Regions from separate parts of the Paenibacillus kandeliae genome, predicted to be linked through region 1. Evidence: riboswitches for the same ligand, from Rfam matches in the RefSeq annotation. Region 1 holds a riboswitch; each other region holds the start of a gene.
What was found. A riboswitch is a leader RNA that binds a small molecule or an ion and turns the genes downstream of it on or off. The one in region 1 is predicted to bind thiamine pyrophosphate.
Positions count from the first base shown of each region.

Region 2: it holds a riboswitch for thiamine pyrophosphate, as region 1 does, so the genes downstream of both, tenA (thiaminase II) here and ABXR35_RS15035 (ABC transporter substrate-binding protein) in region 1, are expected to answer to the same signal.
Region 3: it holds a riboswitch for thiamine pyrophosphate, as region 1 does, so the genes downstream of both, ABXR35_RS09135 (thiamine phosphate synthase) here and ABXR35_RS15035 (ABC transporter substrate-binding protein) in region 1, are expected to answer to the same signal.
Region 4: it holds a riboswitch for thiamine pyrophosphate, as region 1 does, so the genes downstream of both, thiM (hydroxyethylthiazole kinase) here and ABXR35_RS15035 (ABC transporter substrate-binding protein) in region 1, are expected to answer to the same signal.

Region 1 covers NZ_JBFDUZ010000002.1:285,415-293,571, reverse strand. The annotation lists gene ABXR35_RS15060 (bifunctional 2',3'-cyclic-nucleotide 2'-phosphodiesterase/3'-nucleotidase) at 1-62, opposite strand, end outside; gene ABXR35_RS15055 (DUF8769 domain-containing protein) at 530-2,194, opposite strand; gene ABXR35_RS15050 (hypothetical protein) at 2,279-2,461, opposite strand; gene ABXR35_RS15045 (Spo0E family sporulation regulatory protein-aspartic acid phosphatase) at 2,439-2,633, opposite strand; gene ABXR35_RS15040 (pyridoxamine 5'-phosphate oxidase family protein) at 3,042-3,458, opposite strand; TPP riboswitch at 3,861-3,969, shown strand; gene ABXR35_RS15035 (ABC transporter substrate-binding protein) at 4,064-5,119, shown strand; gene ABXR35_RS15030 (thiamine-binding protein) at 5,136-5,429, shown strand; gene ABXR35_RS15025 (ABC transporter permease) at 5,426-6,211, shown strand; gene ABXR35_RS15020 (ABC transporter ATP-binding protein) at 6,252-7,073, shown strand; gene ABXR35_RS15015 (TatD family hydrolase) at 7,070-7,858, shown strand; gene ABXR35_RS15010 (response regulator) at 7,986-8,157, opposite strand, start outside.
Region 2 covers NZ_JBFDUZ010000005.1:103,472-111,628, reverse strand. The annotation lists gene ABXR35_RS20570 (S-layer homology domain-containing protein) at 1-2,243, shown strand, start outside; TPP riboswitch at 2,369-2,471, shown strand; gene tenA (thiaminase II) at 2,602-3,288, shown strand; gene ABXR35_RS20560 (ECF transporter S component) at 3,285-3,881, shown strand; gene ABXR35_RS20555 (ABC transporter ATP-binding protein) at 3,865-5,535, shown strand; gene ABXR35_RS20550 (energy-coupling factor transporter transmembrane component T family protein) at 5,532-6,284, shown strand; gene ABXR35_RS20545 (LytR/AlgR family response regulator transcription factor) at 6,762-7,490, shown strand; gene ABXR35_RS20540 (carbon starvation CstA family protein) at 7,787-8,157, shown strand, end outside.
Region 3 covers NZ_JBFDUZ010000001.1:2,146,244-2,154,400, reverse strand. The annotation lists gene ABXR35_RS09160 (YbbN family protein) at 1-137, shown strand, start outside; gene ABXR35_RS09155 (23S rRNA (cytidine(2498)-2'-O)-methyltransferase RlmM) at 163-1,233, shown strand; gene ABXR35_RS09150 (DinB family protein) at 1,273-1,746, shown strand; gene ABXR35_RS09145 (serine/threonine protein kinase) at 1,990-3,492, shown strand; gene ABXR35_RS09140 (hypothetical protein) at 3,896-4,801, shown strand; TPP riboswitch at 5,023-5,130, shown strand; gene ABXR35_RS09135 (thiamine phosphate synthase) at 5,552-6,286, shown strand; gene thiO (glycine oxidase ThiO) at 6,276-7,475, shown strand; gene thiS (sulfur carrier protein ThiS) at 7,524-7,727, shown strand; gene ABXR35_RS09120 (thiazole synthase) at 7,729-8,157, shown strand, end outside.
Region 4 covers NZ_JBFDUZ010000003.1:445,453-453,609, reverse strand. The annotation lists gene ABXR35_RS18335 (hypothetical protein) at 132-350, opposite strand; gene ABXR35_RS18330 (polysaccharide deacetylase family protein) at 614-1,603, opposite strand; gene ABXR35_RS18325 (nuclear transport factor 2 family protein) at 2,002-3,048, opposite strand; gene ABXR35_RS18320 (DUF1129 family protein) at 3,408-4,076, opposite strand; gene ABXR35_RS18315 (alpha/beta hydrolase) at 4,557-5,387, shown strand; TPP riboswitch at 5,498-5,599, shown strand; gene thiM (hydroxyethylthiazole kinase) at 5,737-6,567, shown strand; gene thiD (bifunctional hydroxymethylpyrimidine kinase/phosphomethylpyrimidine kinase) at 6,569-7,378, shown strand; gene thiE (thiamine phosphate synthase) at 7,564-8,157, shown strand, end outside.

The DNA of each region.
Region 1 (8,157 bases):
AACAGCTGTAATGCCACAAATGCGCTAACCGCATTGCGAATCGTCTTTTTCCCCAGTTTCAAAATACAAAACCCCTCCCACATAAATTGAGCACGGGTATAGGCTTGATATATCGCTTTCAACAACGGTCGGTAATGCGCGGTTCAGCCGGAGCCGAGTTATGTATGAACCAGAATGAATAGGAAGTCTCTTCCCATTAAGTATTGACCGATGGTAAAATGAAAGTCGACGCAAGACCGTATGCCCTGTTACATGATAGCATTGTATACTATTGATTGACATAATTGAAGTATAATTTAAGCTTTTTTTAATGTTTTTGTAAAAATTAAACGCAAATCGTTGTTAATGTATCATATGTTGTCATAAAACCTGCTATATTGCTCTATATTTTATCCAAATCAATAATCACATCTACGTTGATTTACTGATCGAGCATTCGTATATGTAGCACAAATCCCCTTTTCCACCATGATATTCCTGCCTTATATGCGTCTCCTTTCCTATATCAAGCGAAAAGAGACGCTTTATTTTACATAAAATACAAGCGAAATTGCATCTGCTTCCAGCTCTGTTCCCCCTGCTGGACGGGATACACAATCTCCGCCCGCTGACCATACTGCACCAGCTGCGGCTGTGGCGCCTGCGCATCCACCTGAATGATCAGACCCGGTAACTGCCAGCGATCTGCTGTGATCTGCATTTGCTGCAGGTTCGCTCCTTCAATCTCAAAGACCAGCTCTATCGGTACATTGGCATCCAAGTGAGCCACAATATCCAGATTCCGCGCCTCTGTCTCCACCTGAAATGCCATCCCGCGCAGATGCGTATTCCAACTCTGTCCTACCTCGCGCCGTACCATGCGCAGCGAATATCGCTGTCCCTGCTCATCCAACCAATGTGCGGTCGCATGGTGCATCTGCCCATTCGTATTGTAGCTACCCGTCATTCCCCCGATCATCAGCCGCGGTGATAGCCATGCCTTCGCTGTACACACATGTCGGTTATGCCCCGGCAGATCACGCTCGCACAGCTCCTTAAATTGACGATATGCGAAACGCTCCTCTTGCGTCTGTCGCAGCTGATGCAGCACAGCTTTCGGTACATCCACCCCCACTAGCGCGATAAGTAGATCATGACTCGTCTCGCAATTGATGCCCGTCAGATGATGATGCGATTCCCCAAGCGCCAGATAGAGCAGCACACCGATGGAGCTGTGACCAGTAATCTCATTCTCATAGCTGCGTGCAAACGGTCCGCATATATTTTCCATAGTAGGGCTGTAAAATTCGCCAATATCCTCCCACAGCCCGTGCTCTAGCTGTAATCCGATCATGCGAAACGAATCACTCCGTCCGTACTTCCTCCACATACCCAGCACGGTCAGATCAACGCCATAATACGTACTAGAATTAAACTCCGCAAAGGAATGCAGCTCCATATAATCGTTCAGCAGTGCCGCAGCACCCTGCTCTACATGATTGATCCAGTCTAGCCGCTCATAGCGATGACCGTAATAATGGGCGATAAACAGGTGCATTAACTCGATATTCGTATTGGTCGGGATGGATTGCGAAATATATCGCTCTAGCGAGGTTGTTACTGCACGCTGCATCGCCTCATCCATTCGTGCCACCTGCTCCACAGGCAACCAATCTTCAAAATGCTCCAAAATGACCGCAAAAGTACATGCAATAAACTCGCGCCAATTCGGATCAAAGCTCTCCCATACGCGTGGAAATACCTCATCGATAGCCCGTCGAAATCCCGCCTCTATATCCGAACGTCCCTCTAGCTGGGCATACTGCACAAACCGGCGGTACACTTCAGCAAGCGCATCTTGCTGAGCATATCCATACCCCGGTGAAAAGGTTCCCCAAGCGGTATGCCCAGATGGCGGTGCTTGTAGCTCTGGTGCTGCCCGGAACGTACCTTCATAAATCTCACCTCGCTCGGTCAGCTGCGTATCCAGCACACAGTCGATGATACGGCTCGCCCTCTGAATGTCTTCTTCCTCACCACGCAGCAGTAAACCAAGCGCATAGTGACCACTTTCGCGTGTATCGTGATGCTCTCCTTCACCCCAGACCATGCCTACCTGCTGATCATATCGTCTGTCCAGCTCTTGCATCGCTTGCCGGATCAAAAACTGCTTATCCGGCGATAAGGCATGTATGTTGTTGCTCCCTTTTGTCATCTCACGGATCATCCTTTCGCAGCTTGCCAGTATGTATTGTTCACAGTATGATGCTCCCTTCATGCGTGTGCAATAAACTTGTTTTCAGTCATAAACCGCAGCGTAATGCCATGACGGTTGCCTCCTTGCAGCCCTTGCGGTTGTGCCTATCTTGATGCGCACAACAAAAAACGCCCTATCGGCAAAAAGCTGCCAATCGGCGTTTGATTTCAAGATCCTGCCACCAGAGATAGCGGCGGTAGAATCAGCAATTTTTATTCCATTCATGAGCCGTCTCCTTCCCTTTACGCTGCTTGCATTGCAAATAAGAATCCAGAATGCGATCCAGCTGCTCGGACTGGTCGATGACCCGGTGATCTCGGATACCGTGCTCGGCTGCCATCTGGTTTAGAATGCGGCGCTCCTGCTCAATTTGCTGCTCAATCTTTTCCAGGTCCAAGGAAAACACCTCCCGTAAAATATCCCTTCCAACCTGCACAGTCTATCTAGTTACGGGCATAGTTTCCTTCGTTATCTCCCGCTATAGTATGGTTTGATTTGCGAACGAATGCTGCTTCCTCTATAGGTGTTCTATATATCTTAGTCGTTTATATTAAATTGTTAGTATTATATTGGTTATACCTTAATTTCGTGTTATGTTTCAAGTTCCTACAGTACCTATTTTATCCTTATTTTGGAAACAAAAAATGACAAAAAATCCGGTTTGGAATTTTGTATTTCACGATAGAAATTTACAAAATTCGTCACCGGATTTTACGAATGCCCATTACGACGGGGATTCACCTGTGTAACAAAATACGACAGACGTACCTATCTCATGTCGTAGACTCAGGCGCAACCGGCAGGATTAGCCCTGCCAGGTTTGTTTGTTGCCGTCCTGATCGGTATATTCGATGGTTTGTGGTTTAATATCCAGCACTACATAATCTGGATCATCTGGTCCTGAGAACCATTGCGTAAAGTTGTCCTTCCAGACCCGTTGCTTCAGCTCTGCATTGTCGGATACGGTAGCTGTAGCTTGCACTTCAACTACTTCATTGTTGCCGCCTTTTTCGTAACCGAGCAACAGGTAGCAATTCGGGTTTTGCTCTAGTTCTTCGACTTTATGGGTTTTGCGGTCCGTTGCCAGATGGATATTCAGTCCTTCATTGTAAAGCGCCATATAACGAACTTTAGGCTTGTTGTCCTCTACCGTACCAAATGCACAAAACGGATTGTTGGACAGGGCTTTGACGATTGCTTGTTCTTCGGTGGATGTACTCATAATCAAGCTCCTTTCGCGTATCGGGACATAGTTATTTGGCTCTTGCAGATACTGCTCCTATCACGGACATTTATCCTGATCGCTCAGGTTCATTCGTCCTATGACAACGGATATATACAAATGTTATCCGTTTATGGTTAAAAAAATACTTCCTTTCATACATACCCGGTGTAGCTGGCAGTGAACCTGTTACACCTTGTTTTTGAAAATGGACTTGTCGAATGCCACCGTCTCTGGAAAGGTCATCTCCATCTCTATCTCACAGGAATACTTGTTCAGCAGCGGAAGGATACATGCCGCCAGTTACCCATGCGCGTGCTTAGTATATTCGTTACTGTGCTCGCGGCTGACCTGCTGGACAGTTATCCGCGGCTCGTCTATAATTACAGCTAGAAAAAGCGCATAAATATCTAGGGGAGCTGGGGAGCCGGCTGAGAGTGTATGTCCATCATACAGACCCTTATACCTGATCTGGATAATGCCAGCGTAGGAAGTGAAGCATGCCATGTATGTCTACTCCATATATGCACCTATGTCGTCCCAGTCCGGGGCGCTTTTTTTATATTTTAAGCAGGATTTATAGAGGGGAGTCTTACCGAAACATGATGACATTACGCAAAAAAGCAGGTCTGTTGATCCTACTGACTCTACTGCTGATCATGACTGCCTGCGGACAACGCAGCAGCGATAGTCAGAATAGCAGTGGCAGCACAGACAACGGAACAGCGCTAAAAGATGTACAGGTTGTACTGGATTGGACGCCAAATACGAACCATACCGGTCTGTATGTCGCTCAGGAGATGGGCTATTACAAGGATGCTGGTTTGAATGTGAAGATTATCCAGCCTGGTCAAGGCGGTGCGGATACAATGGTTGCCTCTGGTCAGGTGCCGTTTGGCATTAGCTATCAGGAGAGCGTGACACAGGCGCGTGTGCAGGATGTGCCGCTCGTATCCATCGCAGCTGTCATTCAGCATAATACGTCTGGCTTTGCTGCTCCGGTGGATCGCGGCATCAAGTCGCCTAAGGATATGGAAGGCAAATCCTATGGCGCATGGGGTTCTCCGGTTGAGGAAGCAGTGATGAAATCGATCATGGACACTGACGGTGGTGATGTCAGCAAGGTGAAAAGTGTCAATATCGGTGATGCCGATTATTTTACAGCTGTAAAAAAAGGAATTGATTTTGCATGGATCTTCTACGGCTGGACAGGGATCGAAGCCGAGCTGCGCGGCGAGCCACTGGATATGCTGTATGTGAAGGACTACTCGCCCAATCTCGACTACTACACCCCAGTGATCGTAACGAACGAAAATGAAATCAAAAACGATCCTGAATTGGTCAAAGCGTTCCTATCCGCTACAGCCAAAGGCTATGAGTACGCCATTGCTAATCCTGACAAGGCTGCCGATATTCTGATCAAGGCGGTTCCCGATCTTGATCCAGAGCTAGTCAAAGCAAGCCAGAAATGGCTGTCGCCACGCTATCAGGATGACGCTTCCCAATGGGGTCTGCAAAAAGAATCCGTCTGGACCGGCTATGCCGACTGGATGTACAAACAGAAGCTGCTCGACCAGCCGCTGGATGCCAGCAAAGCATTTACCAATGACTTCTTACCGTCTGCTTCGGCAACGACCGAGCAAAGCACTACATCCAAATAATAAGGAGGAAGATTCCATGTCCAAAACATTGCTCAGTATTCAGGTTATTCCCAAAACACAACCCGGCGAAGATTCCTACGACTATGTGGATGCCGCGATTGAAGTGATTCAGTCCTCCGGTGTGCAATATGAAGTACATCCACTCGAAACGACGATGGAAGGCGAATTGGAGGAGTTGCTGGACATCGTGCGCCGGATGCACGAAGCACTCGTCGAGAAGGGCAGCCCCAGCATCATTTCCCAGATCAAAATTGCCCATAATCCAACCGGCATCAGCATGGACGGTCTGACGGAGAAATACCGCGCATGACGGTACGTGAATGGTGGAAAGGCATATGGCCGCCCTTAGGGGCGGTCGTTTTGTTACTGTTGCTCTGGCAAGCAGCGACGTCGCTGTTTGGTATTGAAGATTGGATTCTGCCTGCTCCGCTACAAATTGCACACGAAGCGGAGAATAGCTATGATCGGCTGCTCGGTCATACGTGGGCGACGCTCAAGCTGACTTTATCGGGCTTTGCCATCGGTACGGCAACAGGGCTTATCGTAGCAGGCGTGCTGCATTATATTCCATTTCTGCGGCGTGCCTTATATCCGCTGCTTATTTTAAGTCAAAATATTCCGATTATTGCGCTTGGACCGCTGCTTATTATCTGGTTCGGCTTTGGCATGTTGTCCAAACTGATCGTTATTGTGCTGGTGTGCTTTTTCCCCATTACGGTTGCCGCGCTGGGCGGATTAGCCGGTACGGATCGCACCATGCTAAACTATATGCAAATGATCGGCGCTTCTCGCAGTCAGATCTTCTGGAAATTGGAATTGCCATACAGTCTGCCTGCCGTCTTTTCGGGATTACGCATCGCTGCGACGTATAGCATTATGGGCGCGATTATCGCGGAATGGATCAGTAGTGATCAAGGGTTAGGCTATTATATGCTGCTGCAAAAGTCTGCTTTCCGTACCGATCGAATGTTTGTCGCCATTATGATTGTGGTGCTGCTCAGTCTGCTCATGTTCTCCATCATTGTTCTGCTGGAGAGATGGTGCATCCGCTGGCAACGACCGCAGGAGCAGGGAGGAAATGAGCGTGGATAACGACAATATACTGAACGCAGGTCAACCGAATTCCATCCCTATGTCAAAGCGCGACGTTCCATCAGCCAGTGTAACGACAGCACATTCATCCTCTTCCGCCTTTTTAGAATTACAAGGTATCGGCAAGTCGTTTGGCAAAGGCGGCAATCGGTTACATGTGCTGGATAACATCTCGTTATCAGTACAGGAAGGCGAATTTGTCTCTATTATCGGTCCATCCGGCTCCGGTAAAAGTACCTTGCTGCAAATGATCGGCGGTGTGATGCTGCCAGATCATGGCGAAATTGTGCTGGATGGACAGCCTATCACCGGACAGCGTGGCAAAGCAGGCTATATGCCGCAGCAGCCCGCTCTGCTGCCGTGGCGCAATATCGAGGATAATGTAGTACTTGCACGCGAAGTGGCAGGCATGTCGCGCCGCGAATCGCTGGAGCAGGCACGGCGCTGGCTGGAGCGCGCTGGACTGGGTGAGTTCCGCAACGCCTATCCGCATACATTGTCCGGCGGTATGCAGCAGCGTGCTGCCTTTGTTCGCGCCTTGCTCGGTCCGCAGTCGCTGCTCTGTCTGGATGAACCGTTCAGCGCACTGGATGCCTTTACCCGCAGCGATATGCAGGCATGGCTATTACGAATATGGGAAGAAACGCGGCGGTCGGTCGTCTTTATTACGCATCATATTGAAGAAGCCCTGCTGCTATCCGATACGATCTACGTGTTATCTGCACGACCAGCGCATGTGCTAGAAAAGGTGACCGTGCCTTTTGCCAGACCGCGGCGTGAGGAGCTGGTAGATACGCCGGAATTTGTCGCCTTGCGGCGCCGACTGACCGATCTGCTACGTGCGGAGGTGAGCAGCCGATGAAATGGATCGACACGCATATTCATCTGGATCAATACAGCGACACTGATATTCGTACGATGATTCGCGAATTGCCGCGTTATGGTGTAGCGCAGCTGATCGCCGTTTCGATGAATCGGGAATCCTGTATGCGTACGGAACAGCTAGCACGACAATATCCTGGCATTGTTCAACCAGCGTACGGGTATCACCCAGAGCAACCGTTGCCTCAGCAACATCAGACCAAGATACTGCTGGAATGGATCGAGGCACGGATACATGAAATGGTAGCGATTGGCGAGATTGGTCTGCCGTATTATCGCCGTCAGGAATGGGCGGCGCAAGGCTCCACGCTGGATAAGCAAGGGTATATTGATCTGCTAGATCAATATTTGCGCTTGGGTCGTTTGCATGACAAGCCTGTCGTGCTGCATGCGGTGTACGAGGATGCCGATATCGTATGCGATATGCTGGATCAGCATGGAATCGAACGTGCTCACTTTCACTGGTTCAAAGGCTCGGCACAGACGATCCAGCGTATGGCGGAGCGTGGGTATTTCATTTCATTCACCCCAGATATTGCATATGAGCATGACATCCGTGAGCTGGCAGCTGCCTATCCTCGCGAGCTGGTGATGACCGAAACAGATGGACCGTGGCCATTTGAGCATATGTTCGCTGGTAAGCCGACAATGCCGAGCATGGTAGTGGATGTATGCCGCGAATGGGCAGCGATTCAGAACATGGATGTGGGCGATGCGGCTGCCTTACTGTACGCTAACGCACAGCGGTTTTACGGATTGTCCTAAAGAAACAGCACAAAGCCCGGTGATTGCGACCAAATGCTATAAACGCATATGGTGCAACCACCGGGCTTCTTTGCATATAAACGAATTCATTCCTCTATTCGACAGCCGCCTCATGCCAACCTGTTATTTACCATTCATCATTGTACTCCTGCCCATCTGCCTGTTCATGGTTCAACCAAACCTGCATCATCGATAGCAGCTGTGCAATATTCAATGGCTTGCTCAAATAGTCAGACGCGCCTGCTTCCATACAGCGCTTGCGGTCGTCCTTCATCGCTTTGGCGGTGAGGGCGATAATC
Region 2 (8,157 bases), on a different contig from region 1:
GCTTCCTATCCGCTGGAACAGCGACCATTACGGTTGCTGCCAATGATGGTAAAGGAAAACGCTCCAACACGACATTTAAGGTAACTGTAAATGGCAATCCAATCGTCACTAATGCGTCAGATCAGACGCTTACCTTGGAGCAGCCTGGCGTATCGTTGACATTGAGTGATTATTTTACTGATCCTGAGCAGGGAGCATTGACGTACAGCGTCATCGTTGATCAGCCGAATGTAGCGAAGCCAACGCTGAACAATAACGGTACGCTACAGCTTGACCCTTTGCAGGTAGGCAAAGCGAAAGTAACGGTAACAGCAAAGGATCATGCCGTAACCGATGACGGTACGCTTGGACAATCGACGATGACATTTCAGATCGAGGTATTGCCCGTTCCGAACCGTAAGCCCGTTGCTACTCCCTTGTTGCCAGTAACGGTAACGGTGCGCGGAGACGATGAAACGGTCGACCTGAGCGGTATATTTACCGATCCCGATGGCGATCCGCTCCAATTATCTGCTGCTTCAGTGGCTGCTGGCACTGCTAGTGCAACACTCAGCGGTACGCAACTGTCCGTTCATGCAGTGAAGGAAGGAACCACAACGATTGCGATTACGGCAAAGGATGGGCGCAGTGGTGAAATGGTAGTTGAATTGCTTGTTACCGTATTGCCCGCACCGAACCGCAGTCCGGTAGTTGCAGATACATCGCAAGCATTGACTCTGATTGTCGGACGCTCGGCAACCGATGTGGATCTGTCGAAGCTGTTCTCCGATCCAGATGAGGATGTACTAACCTATGAAGCGGTATCGTTGGATGTGTATGCGGTCCACACTTCGGTACATGCCAGCATGCTTAGCGTAACGCCGGGCATAGCAGGCATGACATCGATCAAGGTTTATGCACGCGATGGACGCGGCGGTGAGATTACTACCGATATTCCAGTAACGGTACTGGAAGAAGCTTCGATCTCATTCATTCCACAGCAAATTGTCAATTTGAACAAGCCACCGGTATGGTTTGGCTTGATGCCGTATTTGCAAAATATCGATCTAGATTCGATCAGTGTTACCGCCGATACGTATGATCATTCGATAGCAACCGTATCTGCCAAACAGGCGCGTATCCTGCTGACACCGATGCAGATTGGAGATACGACCGTTACGTTTGACGTATATGATCAATACGGTCGCCGCAATAGCTCCTCCTTTGCCTTGCAGGTTGTCAAAATCAATCATGCACCGACCGTTGCTGCTTCCATCTCGGAGCAGATACTAACGCCAGGTGTAACAAACGACCGTGATTACGATCTGAGTCAACTGTTCAATGATGAGGATGGAGACGCACTGACCTATACGTTGACTTCCAGCAATACGGATGTGGCAAATGCGTCGGTCAACGGCAATACCCTCACGCTCAAAGCAGGCACGATTAGCGGCGTGACAACTGTTACCCTTACAGCGGATGATGGGAATGGTGGAACGGTTCAATATACCCTCAATGTGCGTAATGCACTGCTGGTGAATACGTCAGTCATTACAGTGAATCTGAAATATGGTATGAATGCGATGGACTATGATCTGTCCGATTTATTCCCAGGACAGACCTCCTTCACAACGTACATGGGTACAGCAGATTCTACGTTTACAGGTCCTACAGCGCTGAATGGTTCGATGCTACAGCTCACTTCGCTACCTGTGATGCAGTGGGTGATTGGGGCGGATGGACGCGCTGTCGTATTCGTGGTGAAGCAGGACCCGATCACAACCAAGGATATGTACTTCTCGCAATATGTAGAGGGCTCCAATGGACGAATTGTGCTGCTGATGAATACAGTCTCCGCTGCAAGTAAAAATAAAGATTACAGTCTTACATTCTACAAATGGATGAAACAAACGAATACGATCAGCAGCGTTACCCTTCCGTTAGTGTACGATGGCACATCGCAAGGGATGAACTACATCGTAATCAACTCCACATTTTATGACTTTTTCGATATTACAGCAGCTTCGTATTACAATGACGAGGTAATGATCTATTCGCCAGCCGATTACAATCTGACTGGTGTCGTGCTCAAGCGTGGGAACACCGTGCTGGATGTGATCGGCGATCCTACTTCGCAAAATCAAATACTGCCAAACGGCGGCACGATTTTGCGTAAAGATGGCATCGGCTATGGATCGAATCAGTTCAATGTGTCTTATGAGTGGAATAAGTATCCGAAGGACACGTATCAATTTGTAAGATAAGCGTATGGACATCGGATCGCTAGGATATTGGCTTGACAGACAGAATCTCGCTGTGTAGAGTAAAAGGCAATTAAACAGTTCTGCATCAGATGCTTCGATAGGCACTGATGCAGGGCTCATAATCGAAAGACCACTAGGGGAGCCATATACTGGCTGAGACGGGATTGTCCCGGACCCTTGGAACCTGATCTAGTTCGTACTAGCGTAGGAAAGTGGAGACCGTGCAGGGATCAATGTGTTGATGCCGTTTATACTGCCGCTCCATTTGGGGCGGCTTTTTTGCGTATATTGGTCGATAGCGATCCATTTTCCGGTCAGGAGGTGCTTTCACACACTTCAGGCAGGGGAGAGATGAATCATGAGTTTTTCACAGGAGCTTCGTCAGGCGGCAGATCCGATTTTTGAGGCGATTTTTGATCATCCGTTTGTGCGGGGCATTGCAGAGGGTACATTGCAGCCGGAGCAGCTGGCGCATTATGTGAAGCAGGATTTTGAATATTTGAATGCGTTTATGCGCATCTATGGAACAGCGATTGCTAAGTGTGAGCGGCGCGAGGATATGGCGGTATTTAACGAGCAGATTTCGTTTGTGCTGCACAGCGAGATTCACCCGCATAACAACTTTTGCAAGGTGGCAGGTGTAGCATATGAAGATTTGCAAGGGTATCCGCTCGCTCCAGCCGCGCATCATTATATCCGCCATATGCTGACCGCTGCGCAGGAGGGCGATCTGGGCGATATTTTGGCGGTGCTGCTGCCTTGTCCATGGACGTACTGGGAAATTGGTGCACGGCTGTGGGAAGAAGTGAAGCCGGATCAGAGTCATCCCTTTTACGAATGGATCGACTTCTATGGCAATCGGACGGACAGCATTACAGCACGCTTTTGTCAGCGGCTGGATGAGCTGGCAGAGCAGACTACACCAGCGCATCGTGAGCGGATGAAGCAGCATTTTATACTGAGCTGTCAGTTTGAATATATGTTCTGGGATATGGCATATACCTTGCAGGATTGGCCAGTATCGTTGGAGGTGGCAACCGTATGAGCTGGAATTGGAAAATGAAAGAGGTTGTGCTGACCGTCATTTTATCCGTTGCCTGCGGCGTGATCTATCTCGGCTGGTCGACGCTATGGATTCCGATCTCGGCAGTAGTCGGTCCGGTTGGCGCAGGCTTTATGTTCGGCATCTGGGTGATCGCCAGCCCGATTGTGGCGTATATCATTCGCAAGCCGGGTGCAGCGCTAATCGCCGAGGTGGCGGCAGCGGCGGTGGAGATGCTGACTGGTAGTCATTTTGGATTGTCGGCGCTGTTGATCGGCGTATTTCAGGGGCTGGGTGCAGAGATCGCCTTTGCCATCTTTGGATATCGCACATTCAATGTGTGGACGATGATGCTGTCAGGTGCGCTGGCAGCGGTTGGCAGTATGGTGTACAGCGTGATCGCCAACGGATTCGGCTATTACACAACCACCATGTTCCTACTGACGCTGGGCATTCAGGTGATTAGCGGCATCATTCTCGGTGGTCTGCTTGCCAAGATGGTAGTCGAGGCACTCGGTCGTACTGGCGTGCTGGACTCGTACGAAATGATGAAATCGCGCCGCAGAAAAGGAAATGCTCATGGCATCGCATCCTGACGATCAAGAACTGTATGTCGGTTGCCGGGACATGTCGGTACGCTTTTACAATCGGGAGCAGCCGGTGCTGCATCAGCTGAATGTGAATATTATGCAGGGGGAAAAGGTATTGATTCTCGGACCTAGCGGCGGCGGTAAGTCTACGCTGTTGTGGGTGTTGGCAGGTATAATTCCAGAGCATCAGGAGGCGGAGTTGTCGGGAGATGTATTTCGTCAGCCTGCCTGCGGCGTAATGTTTCAGGACCCGGATTCGCAATTTTGTATGCTGAGGGTGGATGAGGAAATTGCGTTTAGTCTGGAAAATCGCTCTGTGCCGCGTGCCGAGATGGATCATATCATCGACGAGGTGATGCAGCGTGTTGGTCTGCGTGTGGATCGTCATACCTATATCGAGACGCTGTCTGGCGGTATGAAGCAACGCTTGGCACTTGCCTGTCTGCTGGCGCTGGAGCCGGAGGTGCTGTTCTTCGACGAGCCAACCGCGCAGCTTGATCCTGCCAGTCGTCGTGACATCTTCGCTCTGCTGGAAGGGCTGGGTCAGGAGAAGCGTCACACAATGATCGTGGTGGAGCATGTACTGGATGGCTGTGTGGAATGGATGGATCGAGTCATTCTGCTAGATGCACACGGACAACTGATCGCCGATGGTGCACCTGCACAGATCATGACACAGTACCGAACGCAGATGGAGGCAGCGGGTATCTGGCTGCCGCGTTTGTTTCCGTACCGCTGGGAAGACGTGTGTTCCAATCCCGCTCATCCACTAGCGCTAGAGCTGACAAGGCAGCTGGAATTTAGAATAAACAGCAACAGCGCTGATTCCCATCCCGTGAAGCGATCCAGCGAGGCTCCACTTTCGCAACCACGGCAAACTGACGTGACCAAGATGACAGCACCGATCCTGCAAACGCACAGACTGAACATCGGCTACGGTCGTCGTACGGTCATGAACGAGCTGAATGTGAGCTGTCAGCCGGGCGAGTGGGTTGCCATCGTCGGCGAAAATGGCAGTGGCAAAAGTACCTTTCTCAAAAGTCTGCTGCGACTTGAACCAGCGTTATCTGGCAACATTCTATTTCAAGGGAAAGAGCTGCGCAAATGGTATGATCGTGACTTATACGACGAAGCAGGCTTTGTTTTCCAAAATCCTGAGCTGCAATTCGTGACGGATATGGTGTATGACGAGATCGCCTTTGGCGGTAGGCAGCGCGGCTGGGATGAGATGCAGATTGATGAGAAGACGATGCAGCTATTGCACGAATTCGGGCTGGAGGATAGTGCGGATGAGCATCCATTTACCCTGAGTCTGGGGCAAAAGCGTCGGTTGAGCGTGGCGACAATGCTGTTATTTGACCAAAAGCTGCTGCTGCTAGATGAACCAACCTTCGGTCAGGATGCGCGTACATCCGCCGAGCTGGTTCATCGTCTGCAAGAACGGCAGCAGCAAGGAACGACGATTGTCATGGTGACGCATGATATGGAGCTGGTGGATGATTATGCAGATCGGGTGCTGCTATTCTCCAACGGTGGTATCGCGTATGATGGACCGCCAGCGGGGCTGTTTCTACATCCACATCTGCTGCGTGACAGCAGTATCATTCCACCGCTGTGCTACCAGCTGCATACGGAGCGGAAGGAGCGTCATGTCATATGAAAAGTAATGGTTCATGGCTGTCCACGCTCAATCCGTCGTGCAAGCTATTCGTGCATCTGCTGGTCATGTTCGCGCTCATGGGCATCAAAGACCCAGTGTTGACGCTGGTGTTATGGCTGTTGGCGGTAGTGATCGGTGTGACGCTGGGCGGCTGGACACCGTCGTATCTGCTGCGCCGACTGGTGCCGTATTTGCTATTCTTCGTAATGGTGTTCTGGATGCTAGCGGCATTTGGTAAAGGGGAGCAGGTGTTGTGGCAGTGGGCGTGGTTTCGAGTGAGTGAGGAGAGTTTGCGTAACGGTCTGCTGATCGGGCTGCGGATGCTCGGATTTGTCACGTATGGACTGCTCTTTACCTCTACCACGGATCTGAATCGACTGATGATGAGTCTGGTGCATCAATGCAGACTGTCGCCCAAATGGGCATACGGCATGCTAGCAGGCTTTCGCTTTATCCCCCTATTTCAGAGCGAATTAAAGCAGATGAAGGCAGCGCATCGGATTCGTGGGTATCGTCAGCGCAACAGTGGCAAGGCATTTATGCGGTATGCGCTGCCGTTATTTACGCAGGGCGTGCGCAAATCGGAGCGAATTGCGATTGCGATGGAAGCACGCGGGTTTACGGGAACACGGGAGCGGACGTATTATGTACAGCCAGTGATGACAAAAAGGGACTATGCTTACGCATTGGGTCTGCTGATTATGGCAGCGGCGCTGATTCTTCTGATCTCGCTGTCACCATCACTGTAGACATAAGAGATGTATGGCAAAGGACAGGACAAGCAGAACAGCTGCCTCCTGTCCTTTTTGTTGTATACGCCCTGTTGTATATGCCTGATAGGCTTTGTTTTTCGTTCCTGCTGTGATCGGCGAATATATACAAGGAAGCGGAATAAGCAGTGGCGAAGTGAGTGAGAACGGTAGCTGTATTTATAGAAGTAGACAGATCGCGACAAGCCCCTATACTGCCCGCTATCTACTCGCTATGTAATAGACATCATATAGAATGGTATACGCTTACATGCTACACTGACATTATCTTGCGATTCTCATGGCGGCAGTGCTGTCGCCTATACATAATGGATGCAAAGGAACGACCATTTCCAGCAGCGGTTAGAAATGCTGGATGCGTGTGAAGCAGACTTTGGTATCCCTCAAGCATCGAAGGGCAGTCGGCGTTCTTCCGTATCGCTCTGCCAACGCACACATAGGAAGGAGACATGGTCCATGCTCAAAACCTTTATTGTGGAGGATGAACCGCTGGCGCGGGATGAACTAATTTATCTGCTCAAACGAAGTAAAAAGGTACAGGTGATCGGCGAAGCGGATAATCTGCCTCAGGCATGGGAAGACATTGTGGAGCTCGAACCGGAACTGGTGTTTCTGGATATTGGGCTGGCGGAGCACAATGGGCTGGAATTAGCGCAGCGGTTGATGGAGCTGGATCGTCCACCTGCTGTTATTTTTGCGACGGCATTTGACGAGTATGCGTTGCAGGCATTTGATCTCAATGCGCTGGATTATATCTTGAAGCCGTTTGACGAGCGACGGATTCGTCAAGCACTCGACAAGCTGCTGATGCTCAAACAGGAATCTGCCATTTCCATGTCTGGCAGTGCAGTTCCTCTACTCAAGAAGCTGGCGGTATCGCTGGACGACCGGATTATGATGCTGGATATGGATCATATAGTCGTGCTCGCATCCAAGGAGGGTAAAATGTCGATCCATACTACGCAGGGAGCATTCCAAAGCGCCGAACCGCTCACTCGGATGGAGCAGCGGCTTGATCACAGCCGCTTCGTGCGTGTGCATCGTAACTATATCGTGAATCTGTCCTGTATTATGGAAATTCAGCCTTGGTTTAACTCCACCTATCTGCTGCTGATGAGCGACGATTCGCGGATACCAGTCAGCCGCAACTATGTAAAAACGCTGCGCGATTTGCTCGGTTTTTGAGCCATTCTTGCATGGCAGACAGACAAGAAACGTACCAGATGAAGCACATACAGATGCAGCCCTATTTACACAAGACAGTTGTATCGCATTGAGATACAGTTTAATCCCACGGCGCGATAGACCGAAATCTTAAATCAGCACCGCAAGGTAAGGCGGAACAACATGTATCCGAGCCTTGTCTCTGTGTAACTCATCCGGCATATATTGCATCTCATCGTGAAATCCTTATGATTACGCTTACATTTGCTATCGTAAAGGCGTAGATTGCAATGTGAAGTCAAGGGGAGGAACACAGAATGAGTGCAATTCCGATTATGATCGCTACGATCTGTATTCTGTTGATTGCTTACCGCCTGTACGGAACATTTATGGCGGTCAAAGTATTGAAGCTCAAGCAAATGGATGAACAATCGCAAACGCCGGCTTATCGACTAGAGGATGGCAAGGACTATGTACCGACGAGCAAGGTCGTTTCGTTTGGACACCATTTTGCAGCCATCGCAGCGGCGGGTCCGCTGGTGGGACCGATTTTGGCGGCGCAGTTTGGCTATTTGCCAAGTCTGATTTGGCTGTTGGTTGGTGCGGTCGTCGGCGGTGCGGTGCATGATGCGGTCGTGCTGTTTGCCTCCATGCGCAAGGACGGGCAATCGCTGTCCGAAGTTGCGAA
Region 3 (8,157 bases), on a different contig from region 1:
TTGTGCAGGAGCTGCAATTGACTAGCGTTCCATGTCTGATCGTATTTGAGGCATGGCGCGAACGGAAGCCGCGTATGTTGTACCGGCTACAATCGGTACAGCGTATTCTTGAGCATGTGCGTGGTACAACCGTATAATCTATTGGAGGCTATAGAATATTTCATGAATGATCAGGATAAACAACATCCGTCCGAGCAACAGGCGGAATCGCGCTGGATCGGTACAGCTAATCACGGCTTTGCTGCGTATGCGCAGGAAGAATTAAAACGTGCATTTGGTTCGGTCAAAAGTTCGGTACTGGTGCATAGCGAGGTATTGTTACTTACGCTGCCTGCTGATGAGCAGGAGGTATTGGAACAATTGCAGCGCCAACCGCTAATGTTTTTGCGACATATTCAGCCGGTGCGTTATGATATCGTGCTAGAACAGCTGGAAGATACCGTTGATCCGCTGGATACACTGGCAGAACTGCTGCTCAAGCGCGAGGAACTGTATGGCATCCCACTGTCGCTTCAGGTTCGCAAAACAGGCGATGCACAAACAGATGGTGGCAATGCGTCGGAGCTGCGTCATCGTTTGGAGGAAAAGCTGGAATCGCTTCATGCGGAATTTACCGTGCAGCAACCGACGCTGGTTGTCTCGGTATTCTGGACGGCGGAACGCCTATACGCAGGCATTTCCCGACCAGAGGACAATCTGTCCGATTGGAACGGAGGAGCTATTCGTTTTCAACGTGAGGAAGGTCAGATTTCGCGTGCCAAATTCAAGCTACTGGAAGCAGAAGCAGTGTTCGGTATCGACTTTACCGCGTTCCGACGCGGGTTGGATGTCGGCGCAGCACCGGGCGGCTGGACATCCTTTTTGTTGGAACGTGGTATGCACGTTACGGCGGTTGATCCTGCCAAAATGCACCCATCGCTCCAAAACCATCCACAGCTGAAAAGCGTTCGTCGCAATGCGGCAGATGTCAAATTCAGCCCCGGCGAATTTGATCTGCTGGTATGCGATATGAGCTGGAGTCCGAAGCTGACGGCGCGTCTTGTTATTGATCTGCTGGATGCGGTATCACCTGGTGGTACTGTGATTGTGACTGTTAAGCTAATGCACAAAAAGCCACTAGCTGTGATCCGCGAGGTGATTCAATCCTTTGAGGATGCGCGACTTCAGGTGCAGCGTGCGAAGCAATTGTTTCACAACCGTGATGAAATTACGTTGTATATGGTAAAATATTAATATGTAGTTGCTGTATATCTTGTAAGAAGGATGTGCGTGATGCAAAATACCATTTATCGTTATTGGCCTGATATGGAACGCTTTGTCGAATCAATACGGAATATTCCCGAGGCGGAGCTGGATTATAAGCCTGCACCAGAAGCGTGGAGTATTCGCGAGATTGTTGTTCATCTGTTTGATGTAGAAATTACTCTACAAAACCGTTTGAAATTGATTCTGTGTGAGGCAGAGCCGCCAACATTGGTGGCGTTTGATCAGGATCGTTGGGCGCAGCGTCTCAATTACGCTAGTTTGGATCTGGAGCATCATTTGCAGGCATTGCTCGCAATGCGCAGAGCGTTTGTACCAGTGCTAGAAACGATTACTGAAGAAGATCAGCATCGGATTGGTATTCATACCGAGGATGGTGAGATTACGGCACGTATGGTTATTGATAAGCTATGTGTCACGCATTTAGAGACGCATGTCAAACAAGTACAGCGCAACTGCGATGCTTTTGCGGCAGCGAAGTAATGAGGATCACCATAGCTATCTTTACTTTGATCATGACATCATTTATAATTCAGGTACATTAAATATGCAGCGGACAGGGAAAGCATCCCGTTTGAGTGAATGCCATAATGGCGTTTATTCGGCGGGATGCTTTTCTTTTTTTATACCCGCTTGAGGAGATCATCACTGTTCGCTGCCATAACTATAGACGAACTGTAAGGAGCTATACTATAGCTTTTTATAGGAGGGGAGATGTAGGTAGAAATGGTTTTTCCGACACGACTGCAACAAGGAATGATTGTGGAGCAGCGGTATCGTATTGAACAACGGATTGGTAGCGGTGGGATGAGTCATGTATATTTGGCACACGATTTGAAGCTGCCCGGCAAGCAGTGGGCGATCAAGGAGACGATATCGCTACCGTCCAAGTATCGCGAAGCGGCAGCTGAAGCACGGATGCTGACCACGCTGGTGCATCCTTTTTTACCGCGCATTGTAGATTATATTCAAAGTGATCCAGATGGCTATACTTATCTGGTGATGGATTATATTGATGGCGATACATTAGAGCATCGGTTCCACATGGAGCCGGATACGGTAAATGGCGATTTTATTACGCGCTGCGGTGATCAACTGCTGAATGTACTAGAATATTTGCATCAGCATAATCCCCCTATCGTATTTCGCGATATGAAGCCATCCAATGTAATGATTACGACTCAGGGTGAGATTCGTTTGATTGATTTTGGCATTGCTCGTACATTTAAGCCAGAAGAAAATCAGGATACAGTAAAGTTAGGCACGGTTGGTTTTGCTGCACCCGAGCAGTATGGTAGTGGACAGACCGATCACCGCTCTGATCTGTATGGTTTGGGAGCATTGCTGTTGTACTTGTCTACTGGGGGCAAATACAGTGAGTGGCATAGTGAGGTAGAAGCTGCAATTCGACATGATATAAAACCAGCTGTTGTACAAATATTGCGTCGCCTATTGCAATATAGTCCTGCCAACCGTTTTCAGTCGGCGCAAGAAGCAAGAACTGCGCTGCATCTTGCTATTGGGCATGTGAATGCTCGTCATAACGATGAATCTTCTTCCACCATACTGCAATGGAACAAGACGACACAGGTCATTGCACTGATCGGAGCGACATCAGGAACAGGAACGACTCATACAGCGGTCAGTATTGCTCATTATCTTGCCCGGATTGGGCATAAAGTCGCATTGGTCGAAATGAACAGCTATCCTGGCGCATTTGCCCGCATTCAGCAGGTGGCATTGCAGGGAATGGCTGAACAAGATAGGCTAGGCGAATCGCGACGGTTTGAGCTAGAAGGGGTAGATTACTGGCGTGAAGCGGCGCGAGCGGAAGTGGTGTCGCTGCTTAGTGGTAGCTATCATTTTCTTGTGCTAGATCTGGGCGGATATCGGCGCAATGATCGGTTAGAGGAGTTTTTACGTGCCGACTTGCCGCTTGTAGTCGGTTCTGGAGCGGAATGGAGGTATCAGGACATACTGAATATGGTTCAGGATTTGCGGCGGTATACACAGGAGAAGTGGCAATATTGTCTGCCACTCGCACAGGATGAAGCCGTACAACGATTGCAGAGAGAACTAGGAACTGATCATGTATATAGCTTGCCATGTCAGTCTGATCCGTTTGATCGGCAGCAAGACACCGATGAATTATTAGCTGCTCTTTTGCGCAATTACTTACCGTCTGTTCCGCGTAAAAAGCGTTTCCGATTCAGTCTTTCCCTGTTTTAAATTCGGTTTTGCCAAATTAGAATGTATAAAGTCGCAGATGCTTATAGAGCAGATAGGGTACATATGATTACTCCAGACTCGTTCTTTTATCACTTTGAAGCAATAGTAATATATTATAAGCTGTACTAAACGGCTATCTGCGACCTCAACCACACCTGTTCACTCTCTATTCGTAGCAAAGGTTAATGGATACGGGCCATCCGCAAACATTGTACAGCCACCGTTTCAGGGCTGCGATTATGAATCGCCATGTTACAAGGAACATTTGCACCGGCATATTGTTGTCGGTTGCGCCCTGATGTGCTGTCAGTCTGCTGCCTGTATACACACGAACGCACAAACAGGATCATAAACCGACTGCTTATGATCCCACGGATAGCCAGGGAGATAAGGGGGAGTGAATATGACGACGGTTATGTTTTGGAGTCCAGACAATGGACAAGGCAAAACGTCTGCGCATACAGTTATTACAGCTATTACAGCTGCATTGCAATACAGAGCACGTCTGCTTCTCTGCCATAACGATGAACGTGGACAAGGTGTGGAATATGGATTAAGTGCCGATTTGAGCCAGACAGCAGCAGACATCTGGAAGAACGGACCGGGCATTGATCGTCTACATTATTTACAGCAATCGGGCATTTTAAATGCAAGCAATGTAACGGATAATATGGTTCCACTTGTACGTGATCGTCTTCATTTGTTAGCAGGAACCAAGTACGGACATCATGATGCCAATCGCAATCCGGTATTTTGGAAAAATCTATTTCAGGCGGCAAGTCAGCATTATGATCTGGTGCTGATGGATGCTGGTTGTGGTGCAGATAAGCTTCCCTTGCTGCAACTGGCGGATCTAGTTGTAGTGAATTTGGGACAGAATCGGGAATCTCTGCATAACTTCTTTGCCAATCCGTTGTACGCGGACTGGGAATGGCGCTCATCGTGGATGCCAGTCATTGGTGCCTATCAGCCGAAAGGCAAGCTGACGGAGACCGAAATCAGCCGTCGCTTTGGATTGCAGCGTCAGTTGTATACACTAAATCATTGCCAGCCGCTACAGGATGCTTGGAATGTGCAGCGTTTGTTATCCTTTATGCGTAATCGTTTGGTTCTGGATTGGCCGGAGCAACAGCTAGGTCAATTTTTCAGACAATCCTTTTTGCTGACCTCTGGTATGTTGGAACAATTGGAACAGCAGGAAAATGCAGCTTTGCCGCAGCAAGCAGTACTGGCAGGCGAGCGTTCCACGATTCATCGAATTCGTCATCTAGCATTGAAGATGCCCTCTCTTGTATATTCTCCCGTCTGATGGAATGATAGCCGATATTGTGTGATCCGCACGCCAAGTGTACGCCGATAAAGCATAAGTACAGAATATAAAATGCACCGATGGTGCATTTACATAAATAAGCAACTATATGACATGAACTAAGCCGCAAGCCGATTGATAAAGGTAGATGTTATATTTATATTTGCTTTATTGAAATAGGTTTGCTAAGATGAAAATGTTTGAAACGACAATTGCATATCCATATGCACTAGGGGAGCCTATAGAGGCTGAGATGACAGCGAACTGCTGACGAACCCTTTGGACCTGATCTGGATCATACCAGCGTAGGGAAGTGGAAGAGCATACACGATATGAGAAAAATAAATAAGTATTCCGTGCTTTATATAGCATCAAGTATGGTAGGAATAGAGTGCATTATCATCTATTATATGGTGCGTTGTTATCATGTATTAGATCATGGATGTACCAGATCATGAGTGTATCAAATGATGATCACGATGATTCCATTCAATCATACAAATGATGTGTAGAGAAGCTGCTACATGGAATGACTTTTTCTATTTCACCTCATTCATCTGGTATTGCTCTGGGCAGCAGACAGATCACTGAATGTGTAGGTGTATCTCTATGTAGACCCTGTTTATTATATAATGATAAAATAAACAGCCACTTTCCAATAGGAAAGTGGCTTTTTTGCGTAACATTTGTCTTACTCAGCGCCTACGATCCATTACTCATACAAACGAATGATACAAAGAAGGTGACACAATGCAGCTGCATGTAGTTACACCCGGAACATTATCGCAGCAAGATATCATCCATATCAGCTCGCTTATTCATCCTCATGTTACAGCTATCCATATTCGTGAAAAAAGCTGGACACAGCAGCACATTCGGCAGACCGTGCAGCAGATGTTGCTACGAGGAATACCTGCGTCTAAGATCATGGTGAACAATCATCCAGAGTTGGTTGTGGAATTGGGTATCAAAGGTGTACATATGCCAGAGTTTGCACCCATGCCGACCTATAATAATTCCAGTGATCGTAGTGATCGCGTCCTGAGCGTTGGTGCGTTATCAGCGGGTCCTAATGAACCATCGTCAATGATCATCGGTCGTTCTGTCCACAGTGCTCAACGTGCAGTAGAAGCTGAGCAGGAAGGCTGTCATTACGCCATATTCGGTCATATTTACGCTACTAACTCCAAATTGGGGATGGAGCCGCGCGGTATAGAGGAACTGGCACAGGTCTGCTCAGCATTGCATATTCCGGTTATTGCCATTGGCGGCATTCAGCCACAGCATATTGCCGAGCTACGTAGCGCCGGAGTGGCTGGTATAGCAGTGATGTCCTCTATATTTACTGCTCACTCTCCGTTGGAGAGCGTTCAGCAATATGTAGCTGCTATTCAACATATAGGGACTGTACAAGCCGAACTTATACAGCCACCTGTTTCATTCGATACCCATACCAGCGGAGGGAGTGACATCCATGCGAAATAAAGGGAAGTACGATGTGATCGTTGTTGGTGCAGGTGCCATTGGTGCAGCCATTGCACTGGAATGCCAAAGTCGTGGAGCAAGCGTCGCCATAGTAGAAAAGCAACATCCAGCAGCAGGAGCTTCTGGTGCGGCGGGAGGAATGCTGGCAGCATCATCTGAGCATTTTGCCCATCCTGATTTACAGCGGCTTGCATTAAGCAGTCGTTCACTCTATCCAGCATTGGCACAGCGGTTGCATGATTGCACCGGAATCGATATTGGGCTTCGCAGTGAAGGATTTCTTTTACCAATTGAACATGCAGCCACTACTTCATCCAATTCTGAGCATATAAGTAGCGCCTATTCAGAGAGTGATGTATACAGTGAAACCAGTCAGCAGCAAGAATTGGAATGGTGGGATTCTCAACGTTTGGCTGTAGTCGAGCCGTATATACGGGCAGATCGAGGCATGATGTATAACCGTCATGAGATGCAGCTTATTCCGCGACTACTGACAGAAGCGCTGGTCGGAGCCGCCATTTCTACAGGAGTAGCAATGTATCGGGATCATGATGTGATTCGGTTGCTGCGTGAACCGGGACACCAAGGTATGGTGCGTGGTGTAGTGACCGATGACGCTGTATTATATGGCGAGCATGTAGTATTGGCTTCTGGTCTAGGTACAGCGCGACTATTAACGGCGGAACACTGGCGTTTACCTTTTATCCCAGTTAAAGGGGAACTGATTGAACTGCGTACACCTACACCTTGGCTGCACCATACGGTTTATGGTGAGCAGGTGTACTTGATTCCAAAGCATGGTCATCGCATTTGGGTTGGAGCTACCAGCAAACCGGGGCAGCGAGATACAACCTTTACAGCGGGAGCAGTGATGGAGTTGTTGATGAAAGGTCAGCGTTATATCCCACGACTTGCCGAGGGTGAATTATTACGCTGCTGGGCGGGTGTACGACCCGGAACACCGGACGAATTGCCATATCTCGGTGCTGTTCCGCAGATGCCCAGATTATGGATCGCCTCTGGACATTATCGCAATGGAATTCTGCTCGCTGCTGGAACAGCGAAATGGATGGCAGATGGTATAGCTGGACGTGGCAATGCTGCCATTCCAAGCTGCTTCCATCCCGAGCGTGCCTTGCATTCTTTAAAAGACATGAACACTCCATCTGTTCCTATTGCTACATCATGAACAAATATAGGGCAAACTAAAAATCGCCAACGAAAGGAAGACATGGCTATGGAGTTGATTATTAATGGGAATACACGAACATTTACCGAATCGCCAGGCACCGTACAGCAATTGCTAACCATTCTACAATTGCAGGAGAAGATGGTCATTGTCGAGCATAATGAACAGATTTTGCAAAAGCAGGATCATGGGCAGGCTCAGTTAGAAGCAGGCGATAAGCTGGAGATTGTACATTTTGTAGGAGGTGGCTAATATGTTGAATATTGGACAGCATCAATTCTCATCCCGCCTATTGCTAGGCACTGGTAAATTTAGCAATCTGGATATACAGACGCAGGCAGTAGAAGCTTCAGGCACAGAAGTATTAACCTTTGCCGTCCGACGTTTGAATTTGGAACGACCAGATGAACCGAATATTTTGGAACGGTTAGATTTGAAAAGGTACAAGCTACTGCCCAATACTGCGGGTGCTCACACAGCGGAAGAAGCGGTGCGTATCGCCCGTCTCGCCAGAGCATCTGGATTGTGTGATATGATAAAGGTTGAAGTCATCGGCAATGACGCATTGATTTTACCAGACCCGTTGGAAACGTTTAAAGCCTGCGAAATCTTGCTGGCGGATGGGTTTACGGTACTGCCATACATTTCTGATGATTATATGCTGGCAAAAAGGCTGCAACAG
Region 4 (8,157 bases), on a different contig from region 1:
TTATTCCTGAATTTGCCGGGTTGTAGTGCTATGGGTTGGTGCAGCAGAGAACCAGCAATGTCGAATGCTGCAACATTTCATCGTATGTAGCCAGTATAGCCCTGTATTGTTAACGCTGTGTAAAATGAGCGCTAACTTTCGTTCCACAAATTAGGTCCGCCGATTCTGGCGATAGAACGCTTCTGGGTCCGGCCAAAATTAAAGCTGCGTAAACGGACTTCATATCCATCCTCATCCAGCGGCAGCGTCTTTTTCAATTGTTTGACCGTCAGGGTTGGATAACCGGGACGGGTCAGGTCGATCAGAATCACACTATCGTGCAGCATATTTAAGCATTCGCCGATGGTCATGGGAAGTCCTCCTGAGCAATAGTCACATACCGATAACTAGCAGCATAATGAACAAGGATAAAAAGCGCTTATGAAGCCTATATCGAAGCACATGTTCATATATTCTTTCCTCTACTGTGTAGGTGGCATGTATTAACGTATTACCCGCTTCCTTCTATTTTGAGTGAACTACTCGTAAATTGCAAAACACCATCATAGAAAAAAGCCCCGACATTGCGGCTTGGAATCAGCAGCGTATCTGTCGGAGCACGGTGAATATATCGTTATTGTTTTTTCTTAACCAGACTCTTATCATCCACATCCGGTAAGTTTAGCAAATGCTTGACCGTAGTAGTCGAGGTGACGTTAAGTCTTGGCAAATACATCAGATCGTCTCCGGGATGGACGTAGCCGGGGCGAACGGTAAATGCCATGCGGTAGCCATGCGTTTTGAGATCATAGACCATTTGTGGATTGTATTCGCCGTATGGATAAGCGAAATACGGTGTGTCGATACCGGTTTTGCTTTTCATTAGCTGAATGTCATGGTTGAATCGGTTGCCGTCTTTGCCAGCTACGTAATATTCAGCGCATTCTACGAGACTTTTGTAATGCAGATTGTACGTATGGCTGTGATAATCGAATACGTCTTTGGTTTTTTTCATTTCTGCCCGTGAAATCGTAGTTTTGGCAGTAGGTACGAATGTTTGTGTTTTGTCAGATAGCTTGGTGCCGACGATAAAGATGTTGGCGCGGAAGCCGTATTTTTTTAGAACTGGGTAAGCGTAGATGATGTTATTTTGGTAGCCGTCGTCAAAGGTAAGCACGACCGTTTTCTCTGGCAGTTGGATTTCGCCGCGTACGTATTGCTCCAGTTCCTTCAGTGTCGCTGTATGGTAGCCTTCATCATGCAAATATTTCATGCCCTGCTCAAATGCTTCTAGATTGATACGAGCATTGTTAGGCTCGACATTGTATTTTTCAGGTACGACGTAATGGTACATGAGTACCGCTACATGGCTGGCTTTGCCATTAGGAGTTGCTGGCACGACAGGAAGCTCGGCTGCAGAAGCGATATGTTGATCGGCTTCCGGTGCATCGCCATTCAATGTCTGGAATAGATCGTCCTGCATATCGTAGGTCGCTCGGCACGTTTCGTACGAGAATGCCGAGGCGTGAGGATATTTCAGGCTCAGCACATAGAAGGTGACGACGAAGGCAATCGATATGTAGAGCAGCACAATGATTAGATTACGAATACGTCTCAGTTGCATGTCCTCGAAAGCTCCTTTTCTGTGTTGGTTGAACCTTCGGTGAAGGTTGCCTATGTATAACATCGGACAAACGAGGTCGGATTTTTATGTTACTTAAGAATCATAATGGTGGGGAGGGAAGGCAATGGGGTAGGTTGTGGGATGCAGTGGGGCGCTTCGGAAAGGGATAGGGGGATGTCCTCCGGTGGCGTGTGAACATCGTTGATGGAGAGAAGGTAGATGTTCACACGCCAAAGTCGGTCATTCCCCCTATTCCCTTTCCTCCGCTCCGTGCATCGTCCACACTATCTCATTGTCTACTCTGGTAGGGAAGGGTAATGGAATGAAAAAAGCAGCCTGCGGTGGGCAGGCTGCCGGGGGTGTGAAGGATAAGGTTTTTTGGAATAGTGGATGGCGCTTTAGAACATAGTGTTGTCGTTGGCGGATTGTTCTGGGACGGGTTGAGATAAGGTCCACATTTCAGCGATTTGACCGTCGTTGACACGGAAGATAGTGATGACGGCGTTGCCACGGTCGGTGTCGCTGGTTTGCATGTGGCTGTGTACCAGAACGAGATCGCCTTCGGCGATGGTGTTGGTTACGGTTGCTTTGGTGTTGGGGTTGGAGCGGAACTGAGTCAGGTAGTGGCTGATCAGCGCGCTGCGACCGTTTTGAATATCGGAGCCGTGTTGGGTTACGTTTTCGTTGACGGCTTCGTTAGCAATATCTGTATTGTGTTCATTGAAGAAGCTTTTGAAAAAGTTGCTGACAAAGCTAGCATTTGCGGCTACGGTTGCACGATCCGTATTGGCAAGCTTCACTTCGGTCGATGTCGATGGCAACAAGTTTTGCAGAGCTGCGGCATCGGTGTTGCTGCCAGCCGATTGCGATACATCCCAGTGCTCAGCGATTTTGCCGTCAGCGATTCGGTAAATGTCTACCACAGCGCCCGGTGTGGCAGCTGTAGTGTTTGCTGCCGATTCGGTGCTGCTGGATGATTCATTAGAATCAGTTGTGGTTGTTGCGGCAGCGGCTGTGTCTGGCGTAGTGAAGACTGCCACTAGATCGCCCTGACCGATCATACCGCGCAGATTGACTTTATAATCTGGATTTTCTTTAATAAATGGCGTAAAGAACGATACGAAGCCTTCACGTCCGGTGGCAGCGTATGGATTATGCTGAATGTAATCCTCCGCCAGATACTGGTCGGCTTTGTCCAATTGATGTCCGTTTAGTATATCGTTATACATATTTAGTACCAACTGCTTGTTGGCAATGATTTTGGCTTCTTCAGCAGATGGTGTGCTTTCTGGCGTAGTGTTGTTGCCTGTCTCTGGTGCGGTGTTGCCTGAATTTTCAGTTGCTTCCGGTGTTGTCGTTGTACCGGGGGCTTCCGATTTGCCCGAACAAGCGGACAGAATGGCGATCAGCATTAGGCTGGCAAGCAAAAGACTTGTTTTTCTCATAATGACAGCTCCTTTGATGATTGTGATTTGCGGCAGCGCACAGCGTGCTCCGATAAGAGAATGATCTCTCGTTATATAACCACATTCCCGCTCAGTGAATGGAACAAAATTGACACCGAATGACGGAACTGGCACTGCCTGAATCGTACGTCAAAGCGAAAAAGGATGACCAAGCTGGCATATATCCAGCCTAGGATTGGCGTAATCCTTCACCTTTACCGACGAGTGATCCTAGCGACAGGTTGCAGTTTTGTAGGATGTACGGATGATATTCTAACGCACGCGCACAATCAAAAGGGCATCCTGCCGCGATGTTGCGACAAGATGCCCTTTGTTCATTTCTTAGGATGGATGCTTTGTCAGCGGCGCATAAAGATAAACTTTTGCCCCAGAATACCGATTATGCACAATACAAGGCTTAGCCACGGCGAAATGATCACGACGGGCATCACATGACGCAGGTAGTTGCCGACCACGATGATCACTACCAGAACCACCACGTACGTGAGTACCGAGCGAGCGTTGATTTGCATACGCGGACGATCCAGATCGCTCTTTTCTACAGGCTGATTGGCTACACGCGTAACCAGTTCGACCAGCACGATGGCACCGGCGGCAACCAGTACGAGTGTCGATAGACTGATCTCGCCAACGACACCGGTGCCGCTGACATTGATTTTGAAAAAGCCAGCAAGTGCTTGTAGTAGAAATACCCATGTCAGCGCAATCCATACGATCATCACATAATACATCGGTTTGCTGAGCTGCCGGCGTTCCGGCAAATTCTCGATCAGCTGAGTGGCATATGTGTCGGAGTCCTTGCCGAACAGCTGTACCGCGCTCTGCTTCCGTTTCTGCGCATCCAGCAGATGCTGTCCCATTTCCAGCAGCAGCTCCTCGCCGGACTGGCGCTCGATCCGAGCATCACGAACATACACGATCACATCATCGTAATAGTTTAGATTCTCCTGATTGAGTTGATCCCGGATCACATTGATGTCTTTAACCAAATGACGCACTGTACTCATAGCTGTTCCTCCATTTCTCAATCGTTTCATGATATTGAAACCGCCTGTCATCCAAAGGCGAACCTCATGGAATCATATGCGGATCATACCTGTTATGCAGGATATGTATATTCACTATTACCCGGAATTACGCCTATCGGTCATATCAGATTGGCACATACGAATGCCGATGGACACATCGCAGGTAGAGCGCTTGCAGCCCTTCGTACCCACATAGATTTAGAACCCGGAAATCACTATTTTGCCACACTTTCGCTAGATTGACAATTCACTCGGCAGAATGATATTATAGGAACTAAGAATAAAACTCACTAAACTTATCGGAATTATTTAATTTTAAATAAAAACTCGTATTCTTGCGCTTTCAGGAAGACAGCAGAGTATAGGGTATAGGGTGATAGAGGTAATACAGACGAAAAGATACGGGACGCTGAGCAAGCCCAGCCCCTATAGCAACCATACAGACAAGGAGGAATTACCATGGAACGGAATATTACGATTCGTCATCATGATGTAGATCTGGCAGCTAGCATCCATTACCCTGCGCAGGAGCACAAAGCGGAAGGCAAGGGGAAAGGGCGAACACCGCTAGTTGTGATCTGTCATGGGTTTATCGGCAGTCGCATCGGTACAGATCGGCTGTTTGTAAACAGTGCGCGTGAGCTGGCATCAGACGGATACATGGTTGTTCGTTTCGACTATGCCGGTTGCGGCGAGAGCGGCGGTCAATATGGGCAGCAGGGTATTGAGTCCATGGTGGAGCAGACGCGTACCGTATTGGATTATGTCGTCAACTGCAATGATATTGATCCTACGCGTGTAACGCTGCTGGGTCATAGTCTGGGTGGCGCGGTAGCGCTGCTGACTGCGGTTCGTGATCGCCGCGTCAATCATCTGGTGCTCTGGTCGGCGGTTGGTCATCCATTTAACGATATTGTCAAAATTGTCGGTCGCGAAACGTATGAGCAGGCGGTGATCGAAGGGGAAGCAGATCATCAGAGCTATACATTTACACCGGTTTATTTTGAATCGCTAGGCAATTTTCAACCATTTCAGGAAGCGCGCCGCTTTACAGGCGATGTGCTAGTCGTACATGGTACGGGCGATGATGTGATTCCGGTTGATTATTCGTTCCTATACCAAAAGGAGTTTTGGACGCGCACGGAGGGTCGCTGCGATAAGCAGATTATTTTCCAAGCGGATCATACGTATTCTTCTGGTCCACATCGGCGCGAGCTGCTGGATCATACGCGTCAATGGCTTGCCGAGCGCGAAGCCGCACAGACGCAGTGGCAGCACTGGATGATCTGAGCATCTCAGCTGCTAGTGATAGGCACGCTCACTTTGCCAAATGCGCATGAGCATGATATGGTAAACGTGCAACAACTGTCACACGAACTAAGTAAAACTGCATATCCTATACATTTCACTAGGGGAGCCTAACGGCTGAGACGGAAGATGATTCTGGACCCTTGGAACCTGATCTGGATGATACCAGCGGAGGGAAGTGGAACATCGATTCGTTCATGCAATAGGCAGCCATTGGCATCAAGAGATGGCGGTTTCTGGTGAAAGGATACGACCCACCTGTCTCCTCGGAGAACACGGTGGGTTTTTTTGCGTTTATTTTCATTGTAAAACATTTGAAGGAGGAACGATCATGTCTTTTTTGCGAACGGTACGGGAGCGTCAGCCGCTTGTTCACAATATTACCAATGTTGTCGTTACGAACTTTACTGCGAATGGATTGCTGGCACTAGGCGCTTCGCCATTTATGGCATTTGCACATGAGGAAGTGGAGGATGTGGCAGCGATGGCGGGGGCAGTCATGCTGAATATCGGGACGCTTGATCCCTATGTGGTACAGTCGATTCTACTGGCGGGCAAAGCGGCGAATCATGCGGGTGTACCCGTCGTATTCGACCCAGTAGGTGCGGGAGCAACGCCATATCGTACTGCTTCTGCACAGCAGATCACCGAAGAGGTACGCGTTGATATACTCCGCGGCAATGTGGCGGAGGTGGCAAACGTTGTCGGAGAAGCATGGCAGATCAAAGGTGTGGATGCAGGCGGTGGAGATGGGGATCGAGTACAGCTTGCGACCCGTGCGGCGCGTCAGTTGAACTGCATCGTAGTGATTACAGGTGCAGAGGATCTAGTGACGGACGGGGAACAGGTATACAGCATTGCCAACGGTCATCCGCTACTGACACAAGTGACGGGCGCAGGCTGCCTGCTTAGCTCGGTGGTGGCTGCTTTTGCTGCGGTGACGGATGGCAGTCGGATGCAATGGCTGCAAGCATCGGTTGAAGCGTTGACTGTTTACGGCGTAGCTGCGGAGCTGGCGGCGGAGAATGCTGGACAGCGCGGAACAGGCAGTTTTCAGATGGAACTGTTGAACGCATTAAATACGGTTACGCCAGAGCAAGTACAGCAGCGGGCGCGTATGTCTCAGCTACATTCCATAGATGGAACAGAAAGGGGAGCATAGGATGCGTATATATCAGGCATTAACGATTGCTGGCTCGGATAGCGGCGGCGGGGCAGGGATTCAGGCAGATTTGAAAACCTTTCAAGAGCTAGGCGTGTATGGCATGTCCGTGCTGACTGCGGTGACCGCGCAAAATACTGCCGGTGTGCAGGGCGTATATCCCGTCGAGCGTGAGGGCGTGATTACTCAGCTGCATTCCATCGGGGATGATCTACAACCGGATGCGGTAAAGACCGGCATGCTGTTCAGCGCCGAGATTATTCGCGAAGTGGCAACAGCGGTACGACAGTATCAATGGAGCAAGCTGATCATTGACCCAGTCATGGTGGCAAAAGGCGGCTCGGTGCTGCTGCAACAACAGGCGATCCAAGCGCTGATTCAGGAGCTGTTGCCATTGGCAGCAGTTATTACGCCCAATGTACCCGAGGCGGAGCTATTGACCGGCAATACGATACGTACACTGAGCGAGCGTGAACAGGCGGCACGGCAGCTTGTACAGATGGGTGCTCGCGCCGCGGTGATCAAGGGCGGGCATGATACATCCACTACGCAGGCAGTGGATGTACTATTCGACGGCACACACTTCCATTATGTAGAGCGTCCGCGTGTGAACACTCCGCACACCCACGGAACCGGCTGCACCTATTCAGCAGCTATGACTGCCGAACTTGCCAAAGGCAGCGGATTACTGGAAGCCGTACAAACCGCCAAAGCCTTCGTACACGCAGCGATTGAAGACGGGCTTGGCATCGGCTCGGTACACGGACCAACCAATCATTTTGCTTATCGAAAAAGGGGTGCTTTGCGATGAGTCAGCAACCATCTTCTCATGAAGCGAACGATCATCTCGCGTCGCCAACAGGCGAACCACATGCACATCGGAACATAACTGCCAATGATACGCCTACACAAAGGGATCCAGTACCAAGCCAATCGCCGACGATCACTCCCTCCTATTTTGGCATCGCTATCCCCTCCACAGGCACAGCAGCACGTATGGATTGGATACGTGAGCGTTTGCCGCTCTACCTTGTGATGGGCAGTATGAATTGCAGCCAATCGCCAGAGCATGTGTTGGAACAGGCAATTGCTGGCGGGATTACTATATTTCAATATCGGGAAAAGGGGACACAGGCGCTGCAAGGTTCGGCATATGTAGAGTTGGCACGACGCTTGCAGAAGATTTGCCGACAACATCAGGTGCCATTTATCGTGAATGACGATCTAGAGCTAGCGTTGGAGCTGGATGCGGATGGGCTGCATGTAGGGCAGGATGACGATCCTGCAGCATGGATTCGTCATCGTCTCGGTCCTGACAAAATCGTTGGCGTATCCGCTCATTCGCTCACCGAAGCTAGCCGTGCTATCGCTGCGGGAGCCGACTATCTTGGCATCGGTCCGATCTATCCAACCACATCCAAAGACGATGCGCAGCCAGTGCGCGGTACAGAAGTCATTCAGCAATTGCGTCGCTCTGGGTTGAATATCCCACTGGTCGGCATCGGTGGAATTCATGACCAGAATGCCGCGCCAGTACTGACGGACGGTGCAGATGGAGTAGCTGTTATCTCTGCTATTGCTGCGGCGAAT